2 regions of the Pseudarthrobacter sp. TAF60_1 genome follow, and region 2 is predicted to be linked to the other one. Evidence: predicted binding sites of a transcription regulator. Region 2 holds the regulator's gene; the other holds the start of a gene.
What was found. The regulator LexA, encoded in region 2, represses DNA repair genes until DNA is damaged. The targets are predictions, from matches to a motif close to TCGAACANNTGTTCGA.

Region 1 (6,851 bases), on a different contig from region 2:
GACGAACTTCTGGTTCTGGTTGACGATCTTCAGCATCATCTTTTCGAGGGTTTTGAGGTCCTCGGGAGTGAAGGGCTCGGCGACGTCAAAGTCGAAGTAGAAGCCGTCAGTAATGTAGGGGCCGATGCCCAGCTTGGCATCCGGGCGCAGCTGCTGCACGGCCTGGGCCATCACGTGGGCGGTGGAGTGGCGGAGCACGTTCAGGCCGTCCGGGGAATCGATGGTGACGCCCTCGATCCGGGCACCGTCGGTCAGCTCCTGATCCAGGTCCTTCAGCTCGCCGTTGACGCGGGCAACAACAACGTCGCGGCGCTCAAAGAAGAGTTCCGCACCGGTTGTCCCGGTAGTCACCTTGGTCTCTTCGCCATCGACGATGAGGGTGATCTGCTGGGCATCTGACACGGGTGTCTCCTATTCAAAGTTTTAGGCTTCATAGCTTGCGGCATACGGGGACCACAGCCAGCCACCGTCAATGCTATCGGTTTCGCCAGAGGCCGACCAACGGGACCCGCAGGCGCAGGCGCCCCGTCCGGTCACCGGATGGGGCTCAACCGCCCATTCCGGTGATGGCAAGGCTTCGGCTGATCCCGTCCAGAGGATGCGGCACATCGGTACCTTCCTTCTGGTTTTCAGGAAACGGCAGTGTTTCCACGCGGCTCAGGTCCCAGGCCATGCTGGCGCTCAGGCTGATTCCCCGGGGACCTGTCCGCCGCGTGGTGCCGCGGATGAGCAGCAACCTGGTGCCGAACAGCAGCAGTCCTGCCTGTTCCTGGGCTTCGTGGAAGAACACGGAGTCGATGCAGCCGGTGCCGTCATCGATGCTGATGAACACCACACGCCGCCCGCCGCGCATCGGCGGGGTCTGGGTGGCGATGCGCACTCCGGCCACCAGAACCTCTGTCCCGTTGCGCAGGCCCAGCAGTTTGTCGGCAGTGGTGACTCCCAGCCTGTCCAGCATCGGCCGATGGCTGTCCATCAGGTGCCCGCTGACATCAATGGCCATCAGGTCAAGTTCTGCCCGGACATTGTCCACCAGGGTTGGGGCAGGAAGGCCTGGTTTAACGTTCCGCAGCTCCACATCACCCAGGGGCAAGGCCAGCTGCCCTTCCATGATGTCCGCCCCCTTCCGGGTGCCGCCTGCCGTTTGGAGTTTCTGCAGATGCTGGACGAGGTCTGCGCGGTTAGCAGCACCGCCCGACTCCCGGTGCAGGGAATCAAACGCTCCCAGCTGCGCGAGCCTTTTGATGCTGGGTTTGCTCAGCCTGGACCGGGCCCTGAGATCGGCAAGGGAGTCGTAGGGCTGGCCGGCAACAATCCGCTTAAGCTCGGCCCCTGAGAGGCCGTAGATGCCGTTGAGGCTGAGCCTGATCCCCAGCTTGCCGGCATCCGCCCCGTCCGCCACCCGTTCCACCCGGTATTCGGCCTGGCTGCGGTTGATGTCCAGCGGCAGGATGGGGATACCGAGCCGCCGCGCCTCTGCCACCAGCAGCCGTTTGGGATACATCCCGGGGTCGTGCTCCCATAGCCCTGCCAGGAACGCCTCGGGGTGGTGCGCTTTCAGCCAGGCAGACTGATAGGTGGGAACGGCAAAGGCCGCGCCGTGCGCCTTGCAGAAACCGAAGCTACCAAACGCTTTCAGGGTCCCCCAGACTTTGTCCACCACTTCCGGCGAATACCCCTTGAGGCGGGCCTCCCTGCGGAAGAACTCCTCCACTTTCAGCTCCAGGACCTCATTGCCAAGGGCACGGCGGAACTCATCCGCACGCGCCAGCCCGCAGCCGGTCATGACATCAAAGGTTTTGAGGATTTGTTCGTGGAAGACGGTGACGCCGTGTGTTTCCTGCAGTACAGGTTTCAGGTCAGGGTGTGGATAGACTTCCGGCGCGAAACCGTGCCTGTGTTCCAGAAAGGGCCGCACCATGTCCGATTTCATGGGTCCCGGCCGGAACAGCGAAATGTCGATGATGAGGTCGTTGAACTCGCGCGGGGCCATCTTGCCGATCAACTCACGCTGGCCTGGCGACTCTATTTGGAAGCAGCCCAGGGTGTGGGTGCTGCGGATCAACTCGAAGGTGGGCTCATCATCGAGGGGGACAGCGTTGAGGTCGATATGGCCGTTCTCTGCGATGTAATCAGGCCCGGAGCCATCAGGACCTGCAGGGTGGGCACCTGCCGCCATCACTTCCGATTTGGAGGGGTGAATCCGGATGACTTCCCTGATGGCGAAAGCCATGGCGCTCTGCATCCTGACCCCCAGCACATCAAGTTTGAGCATGCCCATGGGATCCATGTCGTGTTTGTCGAACTGGCTCATCGGCAGGCCAAGCCCACTGGGCTGGACAGGCGTCCGGTCAAGCAGCGTGGCATCGCCAAGAATCACACCACAGGGGTGCATGGAAATATGGCGGGGCAGCCTGTCGAGGCGCTCGGTGAGGTCCACCAGCAGATCAAGTTGCTGGTTTTCGGCGAAGCCGCGCTGTTCCACCCGTCCGGCGAATTCCCGGAGTTCAGGTTTTTCAACCAGGGCTTCACGGAATTTCCGGGCCGAAAAACGCCATAGCTGTTTTGCGATCTCACCGACGTCGTCATCGTCCATGCCCAACGCCATACCAGCGTCCCTGACCGCGCCGCGCGCCCGGTACCCGTTTTGCATGCTCATCAGAGTGACCCGTTCAGCACCAAAGCGGTCGAAGATTTTCCGGTAGACGTTGTGCCGTTCGGCGCTTTCGACGTCGATGTCGATATCCGGCAACGTGGCCCTGTCCTGGGACAGGAATCGTTCGAAGATCAGGTCATGCTGCAGCGGGTCCACTTGGCTGACGTCGATCAGGTAGTTGACCAGGCTGGATGCCCCGGAACCGCGGGCGGCTGCCCGTACTCCCATGTCCAGGATCATGCGGGAGACTTCCGCCACTGTCAGGAAATAGGAGGAAAACCCGAGGTTCCGGATGATGCCCAGCTCGTGCTCCAGCCGCGAGCGCATTTCCTTGTGTGCCGGTCCGGAGATGCCTGGGAACCGCCGGCCTACCCCTGCTTCACAGCGCTGTACCAGTTCGAGGTGCGGGTCCTGGCTGATGCCGATGACCGATGCCTCAGGAACCACCGGCTGTTTCCATCCCATGTCACTCACCGGGTCTATCCGGCAGTAGTCGGCGAGCGCCTCAGTTTGTGCCATCAGTTGTTTGAGGTCAGCTGTGCCATACCCTGCGGCGCGAATGATTTCCTTGCCCAGCTGAATCATCTGCCCTGCAGATTTGAGCCAAGCCTGGCCGTTGGGTTGGAGCAAAGGTTCGGCAGCCAGTTCCGGCAGGGACTTCAGCGTCCGGGCTGAGTCGAGCACGTCCGCCGTGGCGGCGCCGTCCTCAGCGCAGTAGCGGACAGCATTGGTCAGGACGGCCGGAACATGGTGTTCCTCGGCGAGCTTAAGCATGCGCACAGCGTGGGCTGTGCTCACGGGCGCTCCGGGGGTGGTGAGCTGGGATACGACTTCCGCCACCAGGCTCCCGGCGGGCATTGCTTCCAGCCAGCGTTTGAAGAGGGTGCGTGGGCGAAGGTAGCGCCGGCCGCTCATGGCCCGGCCGACGTCGGAATCCGGGCCGATCAGGACGGTCAGGACCGGCTTGAGCGTCCGGGGGTCAAGGGTCCGGGAGGCCAGTTCGGCGCGGGTGACAGCCACGGGCACGGCTCCCCCGGCTTTGCCCGAGGTGCGGGCATGGGCATCCGATACCAGCCGGCACAGTGCACGGTAGCCCGCGCCGTTGTTGTGTCCTCGGGCAAGTACCACCACCCGGCCCGCGAGCTGCGTGCGGTGATCACCGTCGTCGTCGAAGACGGCGAGGTCCACTCCCACAATGGGATCGATGCCTGCAGCCATGCAGGCTTTGAGGTGTTTGATGGTGCCGTACAGGCCGTCCCGGTCCGTGCACGCGAGCGCGGATGCGCCGTCCGCTGCTGCAACCTGGGCGAGCTCCTCAGGCCAGGAAACCCCGTAGTGCGCGCTGAAGGCGGTGGAAACGTGGAGGTGGGTGAAGCTCATGCTGTTCGTGGCTGGAGTGCGTCGTGAATCCGCAGCAGCCGCCAGCGCCCGCTGCCGAGATGCCGGGAAAGGTCAAGGGTGAGCGGTTCCCCGGTATCGTGCGGGTCCAAGCGGACCTGGACGCGCCAGATCTCGTGGTCCACCAGACCCGGACCGCTGCCCAGAGGTGCTCGGCGCTCCTCAGCCCACCATTGCCGGCGCTCGTACCACCGCACAGGCTCTGCACACACCGTGTATTGCCGCCCGGCCCACCGGAGTTTCAGCGGCTGGCCGGAAGTGGTGCAGTCGACGTCCACGGACTCGCTGAACATACCCATGGGCGCCTCCTGAACTGAATTGGCTGATGCGAGCTACTGCCGCAAGAGCAGGGTATTCGAATACATGTTCGAATAAATCCAGTCTACGACGGTGCCCCGGCAAAACCTAGACAGGGGTGGACGGACGGGACGGCTGGGGGCAGGATTGTGGCATGAGCTCCCATGACGCACTCCTCAAGCACGTAAGCATCAAAGCCCAGGACAACACGCTCGTGGCCAACTTTGATATCGACGGCAACATACCGGGGGCGGGTGCGTACGTGGTGGGACTGGTGGCGTCGAGCCCTGACCATTCTTCCCAAAGACGGCTGGGCATTGAATTCCTGAACGGGGAGGCCATTGCCTTCTACTCGTTCTGCCATGACCAGACCGCCGAGGAAAATTATGATCTTTCCGGAGTGAGCCATTCAGGCAACACCATCACCGGAAACTTTCCCATGGCAGCAATTCAAGGCTTGGGCAAAGGGCACTACATGACGGCGTTCAGCGAGGCCGACGGCCGCGATTTCCAGGGGGGTGTCGCCGTCGAAGAAGCCCTCTAGCTTCAGCTGTTTTCTTTGTGGACTTTCATTTCAAGTTCGATAAACCCCGAGATCATGGCCCGGTAAGTTGATTCCACAATGTCCGGGTCGATGTCCTTCTTTTCCGCGGCTTCCCGCACGTGTTTAATCACCCGCTCCACCCGGCCGGGCGCCCGGACTTCGGCGTCATCGCCCTTCAGGGTGCCGGCGATCCTGATCAGGCGTTCACGTCGCGCAATCAGCGTGACGATCTGATCGTCAACTTCATCGACCGCAATCCGAACGGCAGCGAGCTGTTCCTTGTCGGCCAATGCATCCCGATCGTTTCCTTGAATTGTTGCCATCTTCTGACAGTATCGAAGCATGCAGCCCAGAGTCGACTTCATCTCGCTAGGCGTTCGCAGCGTTGACGCCTCCCGCCGCTTCTATGTGGAGGGCCTCGGCTGGCCGGTCCGCGGTGAACACGCCGGCGACGTGGTGTTCATCCAGGTTAACCACGGACTGATCCTTTCCCTGTGGGACGCCGGGCAGATGCACGCCGAAGCGGGCGTAGGTCTCCCCGGACCGGTTCCCTACATCACCCTCAGCCACAATCTTCCCAGCACGGAGGACGTGGACCGGGTGATGGCCGAAGCCCGGGCCGCCGGCGCTGAGATCGTGGCCGAGCCTGTGACCCAGCCCTGGGGCGGGTACAGCGGCTATTTTGCCGATCCGGACGGTTTCCGCTGGGAGGTTGCGTACAACCCCGGTTGGGCAGTTGACGACGACGGCAAGGTCACCGTCTAGGGGTGCAGTCACCTCCATGGCGGGTCACCGCCTGGAAAACCCGCACTGTCTAGAACAGGGCCTCCACGGGCCGGATGAGCTCCGGGGAATTGTTGCGCACGTTTCCCACCTCCCGGCCCACTGAATCCACGTGCCAGTCGGCGGCCACGTCCTTAACATGGGCGCGGACCAGGTCCACGAGGAAGGCGGCGTCGTCGATCTGCGGGTCAAGCCACGATGCCATGGTTGCCCGGTCCATGGGCAGCGGCACCCGGTCATGCAACCCCGTGAGCTTGCCGAACACTGTGGACTCGGCACCGGGGGGCGGAGTGTCCGCGGTGAGGATGGAGGTGGAGAGCATCCAGCGGGCGGGATCGCCGTCGGCCTTGGACGGGTCCTTCCACCACTCATACAGGCCGGCGAACACCAGTCCGCGCTCAGAGCCCGGATGCACGTAGTAGGGCTGCTTGACCTTGCCGGTCCCCTGCTTCCATTCGTAGTACCCGTCAGCCGGGACAGCGCAGCGGCGTGACTTCACGGCCTTTCGGAAGGCAGGCTTCTCCAGCACGCTCTCGCTCCGGGCATTGATCATCTTCGCGCCAACGCTTGGATCCTTCGCCCACGAGGGCACCAGGCCCCAGCGGGCCACGTGCAGCTGCCGCACCGCTTTATCGTCGATAAGCCGTTCCAGGACTATCGGCACATCATCCGTTGGCGCCACGTTCCACGACGGGGGAAGCTGCACATCCTCCTCGAGCTGGGCATCAAATTCGGCCAGCAGGTCCCCCACGGCCCGGGCCATCACATAGCGTCCACACATGGCTCCAGCATGCCATCACCGGTATGCCTTGTCAGCCGGGCCGTCATCCGCCGCCTCCGCCCCTGGGAATAGCCCGCCGCGGGTTACCGTTGAGGAGAAGGAAACCCCCCACAACGAATTCAGGAGAGCTCCGTGGACTTTACCCCCGAGAACGGCACCATCACCATGTTTTCCACCACCTGGTGCGGCTACTGCAACCGGCTGAAGAAGCAGCTGGACGCACAGGGCATCGGCTACACGGAAATCAACATCGAAGAGGTGGAGGGAACCGCCGAACTCGTGGAGCAGCTCAACGGCGGCAACCAGACTGTCCCCACTGTGCTCTTCCCGGACGGCACCGCCGCCACCAACCCCTCCGTGGCCGAGGTAAAGAGCCGCCTGGCGGCTTAAGT
Region 2 (6,851 bases):
GGGTTTGCCTTGGGGCGACACCGGCTTCTTACCCGTAGCGGGATCGATGACAGCGCCATCACGAAGGATCTGGCCGGTCACAAGGCACCCTTCGTGGACGGAATCCCCTCAACCCGGGGGTCGGGTTCGACGGCGGCGCGCAGGGCGCGGGCGAAGGCTTTGAACTGCGCTTCCACGATGTGGTGCGGGTCGCGGCCGGCAATGACGGTCATGTGCAGGCAGATGCCCGCGTGCAGCGTGATGGCCTCGAAAACGTGACGGGTCAGCGATCCGGTGAAGTGGCCGCCAATCAGGTGATACTCCTGCCCGGCAGGCTCACCGCCGTGGACGAGGTACGGGCGCCCCGAGACATCCACGACGGCGTTCGCAAGGGCCTCGTCGAGGGGCACAGTGGCCTCCCCGAACCTGCGGATGCCGGCCTTGTTGCCCAGCGCGGAGCGCAGGACCTCGCCGAAGGTAATGGCGACGTCTTCCACCGTGTGGTGGACGTCAATGTGGGTGTCACCGGTGGCCTTGACCGTCATGTCAATAAGCGAGTGCTTGCACAGCGCCGTCAGCATGTGGTCGTAGAACGGGACGGACGTGTCGATGTCCGATACGCCTGTTCCGTCGAGGTTGATCTCCACAAGCACTGACGATTCGCTGGTGGCACGCTCCATGCGTGCGGTCCGGGGCTCGGCAGCATTCGATCCGGTGGAACTCATGATTATCTGGTCCTTTAACGCAGGAGTGGTGGGGCGCACTGGAGCGCCGGTACTTCAAGTCTAGGCGGGGAGCTTCGCCTGGCTGGCCAGGATGCCTTCCAGGGAGGTCAGGAAGGCTGTGGTTTCACTCTCAGTTCCGGCCGTGACCCGCAGGTGGCCGGGGATCCCGACGTCCCGAATCAGGACGCCAGCATCCAGCAATTGCTGCCACACCTCGCGCGGGCTTTCCAGGCCGCCGAAGAAGACATAGTTCGAATCAGAGGCCGCCGGCTTGAGGCCCATCCGGGTCAGTTCAGTGACTATGCGGTCCCGCTGCTCCTTGATGTCCTGGACGTCTGCCATCAGGGCAGTCCGGTGCTGGAGGGCGGCCAGGGCGGTGGCCTGGGTGATCGCGGAGAGGTGGTAAGGCAACCTGACCAGGCGGAGGGCATCCGTCACCTCCGGCGCGGCCGCCATGTAGCCGAGACGCGCCCCCGCAAGGGCAAACGCCTTGCTCATGGTGCGGGAAACGATCAGGCGCTCCCTGCCTGGCAGCAGCGTCAGGGCGCTGGGCGTTCCATCATGCGCGAACTCGTGGTACGCCTCGTCCACAATCACAATGGTCTTGCTGGCCTCGCCGGCCGCGTACACGGCCTCCACCACGTCAAGGCCGAGGCCGGTCCCGGTGGGGTTGTTGGGCGAGCAGAGGAAGACTATGTTCGGCTGCAGCTCCTTGACCTGCAATGCGGCTGATTCCGCGCTCAGGCCGTACCCTTCAGCGCGCTGACCCACGATGTAGTCGGTGTCGGTGCCGCTGGCCAGCAAGGGGTACATGGAGTACGTGGGCGGGAACCCGAGGGCCTTACGACCTGGCCCGCCAAATGCCTGCAGGATCTGTTGGAGGACCTCGTTGGATCCATTGGCGGCCCAGATGTTCGTGGCATCCAGTCCGTGGCCAAGGTATTCGGCCAGCGCTTCCCGGAGCTCGGTGAACTCACGGTCCGGGTAGCGGTTGAGCCCAACTGCGGCTTCCGTTACAGCTGCTGCGATGGCGGCCTGCACGTCCGCCGGAACGCCATGCGTATTCTCATTGACGTTCAGCAGGATGGGAACATCCAACTGCGGGGCACCGTAGGGGGTAAGTCCGCGAAGGTTGGTCCGGAGGGGAAGTCGGTTCAGACGCTCTAGCTGGTCATTCACCTGAACAGTTTAGTTCCGAAGCAGACCGCCGGAAAATGTGACGGGCGCCGGTGGACGAATCCCGTGCTTCCACCGGCCCCTCCCTGCGGCTAACGGCTGGGAACGAAAAGCTGCTGGCCGGGCACCACCCCACCGCCCGTGAGGTTGTTCAGCTGAACGATGTCCGCAATGACATCCCGGGCGTCGCGCTGGGGTGCTGCTGTGCCCGCAATGGCCCAGAGGGACTGCCCCGGCTGGACCGTCACCGTGATGGTGGGGGTGACGGACAGACCAGCTGCTGAATCCGCCGCCTTTGCCGGAGAGGTCAGAAAACCAACCAGTGAGAGAAGGACCGCAGCAAGGAGCACCAACGGGATGCCGATGAGGACTACCCTGCCCCTGCGGGTGAGCCGGAGCGGCGGCAGGGATTCCTTGCGCTGCTGGGACGTCAGGTGCTCGACGGAAACGAACTGCGGACGGGAATCCTGTGAAGCAGATATAGCTGACATGAGATGAGCCCTCCTGGACCATACTGTGCTGCCCGGCGTGGCCTCCACGTTGCCAATGCGCTAAGGCTCAGGCCTCCGCATGTAGCGGATATTCGAATCCGCCGGCAATGAGTAGAACACATATTCGAACTTTGCTTTCTCAGTTTTAGCACTTATCAACGAACATTGTCGAGACTCGCTAGAACAAATGTTTGAAAAAGCCATGTGGCTGGCCTACGTTTGGATCAAAGATCAGCCACTTGTGTAGTTGATCAGCAGGGTCTGACATTCAAAGCAGCCCGGGCATTCCGGCAACTAACGGCCGGACCGGAACCGGGGCAACCGAAAGGCATTGGCGAACATGGCAGCACCAGCCGCCGAGGGCAAGGCGACTCCGCAGGGCCGCCAGCCCCAGAGGACCCCCAAGGGGCTCACTGCCCGTCAGAAGAAGATCCTTGAAACCATCCAGCGTTCCGTCAATGACAACGGCTACCCGCCCTCCATGCGGGAAATCGGAGACACTGTGGGCCTGGCCAGTCTTTCGAGCGTCACCCACCAGCTCTCCCAGCTGGAAAAGCTGGGCTACCTCCGCCGGGACCCGAAGCGGCCCCGGGCCATGGAAGTTCTGATGCCTCTGACGCTGGACGGCGGAACCGGCAAGAACGGCACCTCGGCAAAGCCGGCAGTCCTGCACAGCGTCGGCGGTGCTGTCACCGAACTGCCCACCGCCATGGACACTGCCATGGTGCCGCTGGTTGGGCGCATCGCGGCGGGTGGACCGATCCTGGCCGACCAGGTGGTGGAGGACGTGATGCCGCTGCCCCGCCAGCTTGTGGGTCAGGGTGAACTCTTTATGCTTCGCGTGGCCGGCGACTCCATGGTGGACGCCGCCATCTGCGACGGCGACTGGGTAGTGGTCCGCCGGCAGGCAGACGCCGCCAATGGGGACATCGTTGCGGCCCTGCTGGACGACGAAGCCACTGTCAAGACGTTCCGCCAGCGCGATGGCCACACATGGCTGTTGCCCCAGAACACCCAGTACGAGCCGATCCTCGGGGATCACGCCACGATCATGGGTAAAGTCGTCTCGGTCCTGCGGTCGCTGTAGAACCGGTCGCTTCAGAACCGCTCGCGGCAGGGTCCGGACGCCCTTATTCCGGGCGCCGCTATCGCGCTCTCAGGCGCCTTTCCCGGCCAGCCTTTCAAGGGCGGCAAATGCTGTCTTGCGGTCCGTAGTGGGCCAGAAGGGCGGAAGCGCAGCGCGAAGGAAACCGGCGTAACGCTCCGTGGCAAGACGTGAATCGAGTACGGCCACCACCCCCTTGTCCCCCGTCGAGCGGATCAGCCGGCCTGCCCCCTGGGCCAGGCGGATGGCCGCGTGCGTAGCTGAGACCGCCATGAAGCCGTTACCGCCTGCCTGCGCCACGGCGCGGGAGCGGGCAGTCATAAGCGGATCATCGGGCCGCGGGAACGGAATGCGGTCAATCACCACCAGCCGGCACGACCCGCCGGGAACATCTACACCCTGCCACAGCGACATGGTGCCGAACAGGCAGGTATCGGATTCGTCGGCGAACTGCTTCACGAGCGCCGTCATGGTGGAGTCCCCCTGGCAAAGAATGCTGAGCCCGAGCCGGGGGCGCATCGCCTCAGCCGCCTCTTCCGCTGCACGGCGGGATGAGAAGAGGCACAATGCACCGCCGCCGGAAGCACGGATCAGTGCCTCCAGTTCGTCCAGCGCCGCCGGTGACGCACCGCGCCCAGGCTTGGGCAGGTGGCCGGCCACATAGAGGATTCCCTGCTTGGGGTAGTCGAACGGCGAGCCGACATCAATGCCGGTCCAACTCGGCGCGCCCTCCCCTACGAGCCCCAGTCCTCCGGCGGCCGGTTCAAACGCTGAGCCGATAGCCAGGGTTGCCGAAGTCAGCACCACGGTGTGGCCGGCGAACAACCCCTCACGCAACTTGCCGGCAACACTGAGCGGCGCGATGTTGATCAGCGGGGGGGCTGTCTCGTCGGGTTGCGAGTAGCCCTGCTGCGGGTCGAAGGAGTTGGCCCGGGAAAACCACACCACTTCGCGGTTCTCGCGGGCCACGATGAGGCGTTCGCACAGTTCAAGGATCAGCATCAGCCGCGAGCGGGCAAGCTGCCGCCCGCCGTCGGCCGTTTGGCTGCCGTCCCCCTTGGAATCTGAAAGGGCAGCCCGGCAGGCCTCCCGCAACTGATCCACGCAGTCCAACTGTTCGTCATTGAGCCCGTTGGGCAGCAGCCCGTTCGGAACCCCGGCCAGGGCGAGTTCGAGGTTGGCGGCGGCCGCATTAAGGGCATCAACAGTGATGGCGGTATGTTTACGGGCGCCCGCCGCCGCCGCGTGGACCATGGCCACGGAAAGCTGACCGGAGACCGCACCCGTGACCCTGTCCTGGAGTTCGTGGGCCTCGTCCACTACCACCACGTCATATTCCGGCAGCACGGCCAGGCCCTCAAAGGCGCTGACTGCCAGCATGGCATGGTTGGTGACCACGACGTCGGCTTCGGCCGCATCGTGGCGTGCCAGTTCGCTGAAGCACTCGGCCGCCATCGGGCACTTCTGCGCGCCCAAGCATTCCATCGACGTCACAGAGACCTGTCGCCAGGCGCGGTCGGTGACGCCGGGAAGGAGCTCGTCACGGTCTCCGGTGGCGGTCTTTTCCGCCCATTCGCGCAGCCGGACCACTTCCTTGCCCAGCTGCGAGGACGGGCCGCCGAGGGCGGCGGCGAAGTGCGGGACGCTGGTGTCTTCGCCGAGGGAAAAGAGTTGGCCCTCGGCGGGTTCCTCGGAGGGGAACCCACCTTCGAGCTTGTGCCGGCACACATAGTTTGAGCGGCCCTTGACCAGGGCCACCTTGACGGGGCGGTCCAGGGCAGGGGTAATGGTTTTCAGCAGCCGGGGAAGGTCCCTGCCCACAATCTGGGTCTGCAGGGCAAGGGTGGCAGTGGAAACGAGGGTGGGCTTGTCGCTCACGAGGGAATGCGCGATGAGCGGGATCAGGTAAGCGAGGGACTTGCCGGTGCCGGTGCCGGCCTGGACCAGGAGATGATCGCCGGTTTCGATGGCCTTCGCCACCTGCCGCGCCATTTCGTGCTGACCGGCCCGGCTTTGGCCGCCCATCCCGGCGACGGCACGGTCGAGCAGTTCAAGGACGAACTGCTCGCCGGCCGTATCGGAAATCTCCCCTGCCACCAGGTCAGTCATTGCTGACGAAGGGTTCCAGTTCAGCCGCCAGGCCCTCCCGGACCATGACCACAACGCGTGTGCCGTGTTCGCCGTGATCCAGGCTGAGGATCTCGGCATCGGTCTCGTGCAGCTTGCTGATGAGGTCGCCACGGTCGTACGGGATCAGCAGCTCAAGTTTGACGCTGGGCCGCGGAATGCCGTCGCTGATGGCCTTGAGGAGTTCGGCAATCCCCTGGCCGGTCCGGGCGGACACCACCACGTGGCGGGGCTCCCGCTGCTTGAGGCGCTCCACCACAAACGGGTCGGCGGCGTCGGCCTTGTTAAGGACGATGATCTCGGGCACGTTGCGGGCGTCCACTTCGCTGAACACCTTGCGGACGGCAGCGATCTGGCCTTCTGGGTCCGGATGCGAAACATCCACCACGTGCAGGATCAGATCGGAGTCAGCCACTTCCTCCAACGTGGAGCGGAACGCTTCCACCAACTGGGTAGGCAGGGACCGGACGAATCCCACGGTATCGGCCAGCGTGTAGCCCAGCCCGTCGGAGGTCTCTGCTTTGCGAACAGTGGGATCCAGGGTGGCGAACAGGGCGTTCTCCACCAGCACACCGGCGTCGGTAAGCCGGTTGAGCAGGGAGGACTTTCCGGCGTTCGTGTACCCTGCGATTGCCACAGACGGCACTGAATTACGACGGCGGTTGGCCCGCTTGGTCTCCCGTGCCGGCTTCATCGCGGCGATCTCCCGCCGCAGCTTGGCCATGCGCGTACGGATCCGGCGGCGGTCCAATTCGATCTTCGTCTCGCCGGGTCCACGCGAACCCATGCCGGCGCCGGCGCCACCCACCTGGCCACCGGCCTGGCGGGACATCGATTCACCCCAGCCACGCAGGCGTGGCAGCAGGTATTCAAGCTGCGCCAGTTCTACCTGGGCCTTGCCTTCACGGCTCTTGGCGTGCTGGGCGAAGATGTCCAGGATCAGGGCCGTGCGGTCAATGACCTTGACCTTGACGATGTCCTCGAGGCTACGGCGCTGGGACGGCGCCAGTTCGGCATCGACCACCACGGTGTCCGCGCCGGTAGCCATGACGATTTCCTTGAGCTCCTGTGCCTTGCCGGAGCCAAGGAATGTGCCCGGGTCCGGCTTGGCACGGCGCTGCACCAACCCGTCCAGGACTTCCGAGCCTGCCGTCTCGGCGAGGGCTGCGAGCTCCCGGAGGGAGTTCTCAGCGTCCGCGAGGGTGCCCTCGGACCAGAGCCCTGCCAGCACCACCCGCTCGAGCCGCA

Region 1: a site for LexA is predicted at 4,410-4,425, ahead of AB4Y73_RS03050 (DUF6504 family protein). Genes of this name have one in related genera too.

The regions. Positions count from the first base shown of each region.
Region 1 covers NZ_JBFRDI010000002.1:162,221-169,071, reverse strand. Annotated here, with positions in the region: gene thrS (threonine--tRNA ligase) at 1-402, opposite strand, end outside; gene AB4Y73_RS03055 (DNA polymerase III subunit alpha) at 548-4,036, opposite strand; gene AB4Y73_RS03050 (DUF6504 family protein) at 4,033-4,353, opposite strand; gene AB4Y73_RS03045 (hypothetical protein) at 4,506-4,895, shown strand; gene AB4Y73_RS03040 (chorismate mutase) at 4,898-5,218, opposite strand; gene AB4Y73_RS03035 (VOC family protein) at 5,238-5,660, shown strand; gene AB4Y73_RS03030 (SOS response-associated peptidase) at 5,710-6,459, opposite strand; gene AB4Y73_RS03025 (mycoredoxin) at 6,592-6,849, shown strand.
Region 2 covers NZ_JBFRDI010000009.1:3,949-10,799, forward strand. Annotated here, with positions in the region: gene hisH (imidazole glycerol phosphate synthase subunit HisH) at 1-81, opposite strand, end outside; gene hisB (imidazoleglycerol-phosphate dehydratase HisB) at 78-704, opposite strand; gene AB4Y73_RS11775 (histidinol-phosphate transaminase) at 765-1,883, opposite strand; gene AB4Y73_RS11780 (LysM peptidoglycan-binding domain-containing protein) at 1,973-2,371, opposite strand; gene lexA (transcriptional repressor LexA) at 2,712-3,458, shown strand; gene AB4Y73_RS11790 (ATP-dependent DNA helicase) at 3,528-5,585, opposite strand; gene hflX (GTPase HflX) at 5,578-6,851, opposite strand, start outside.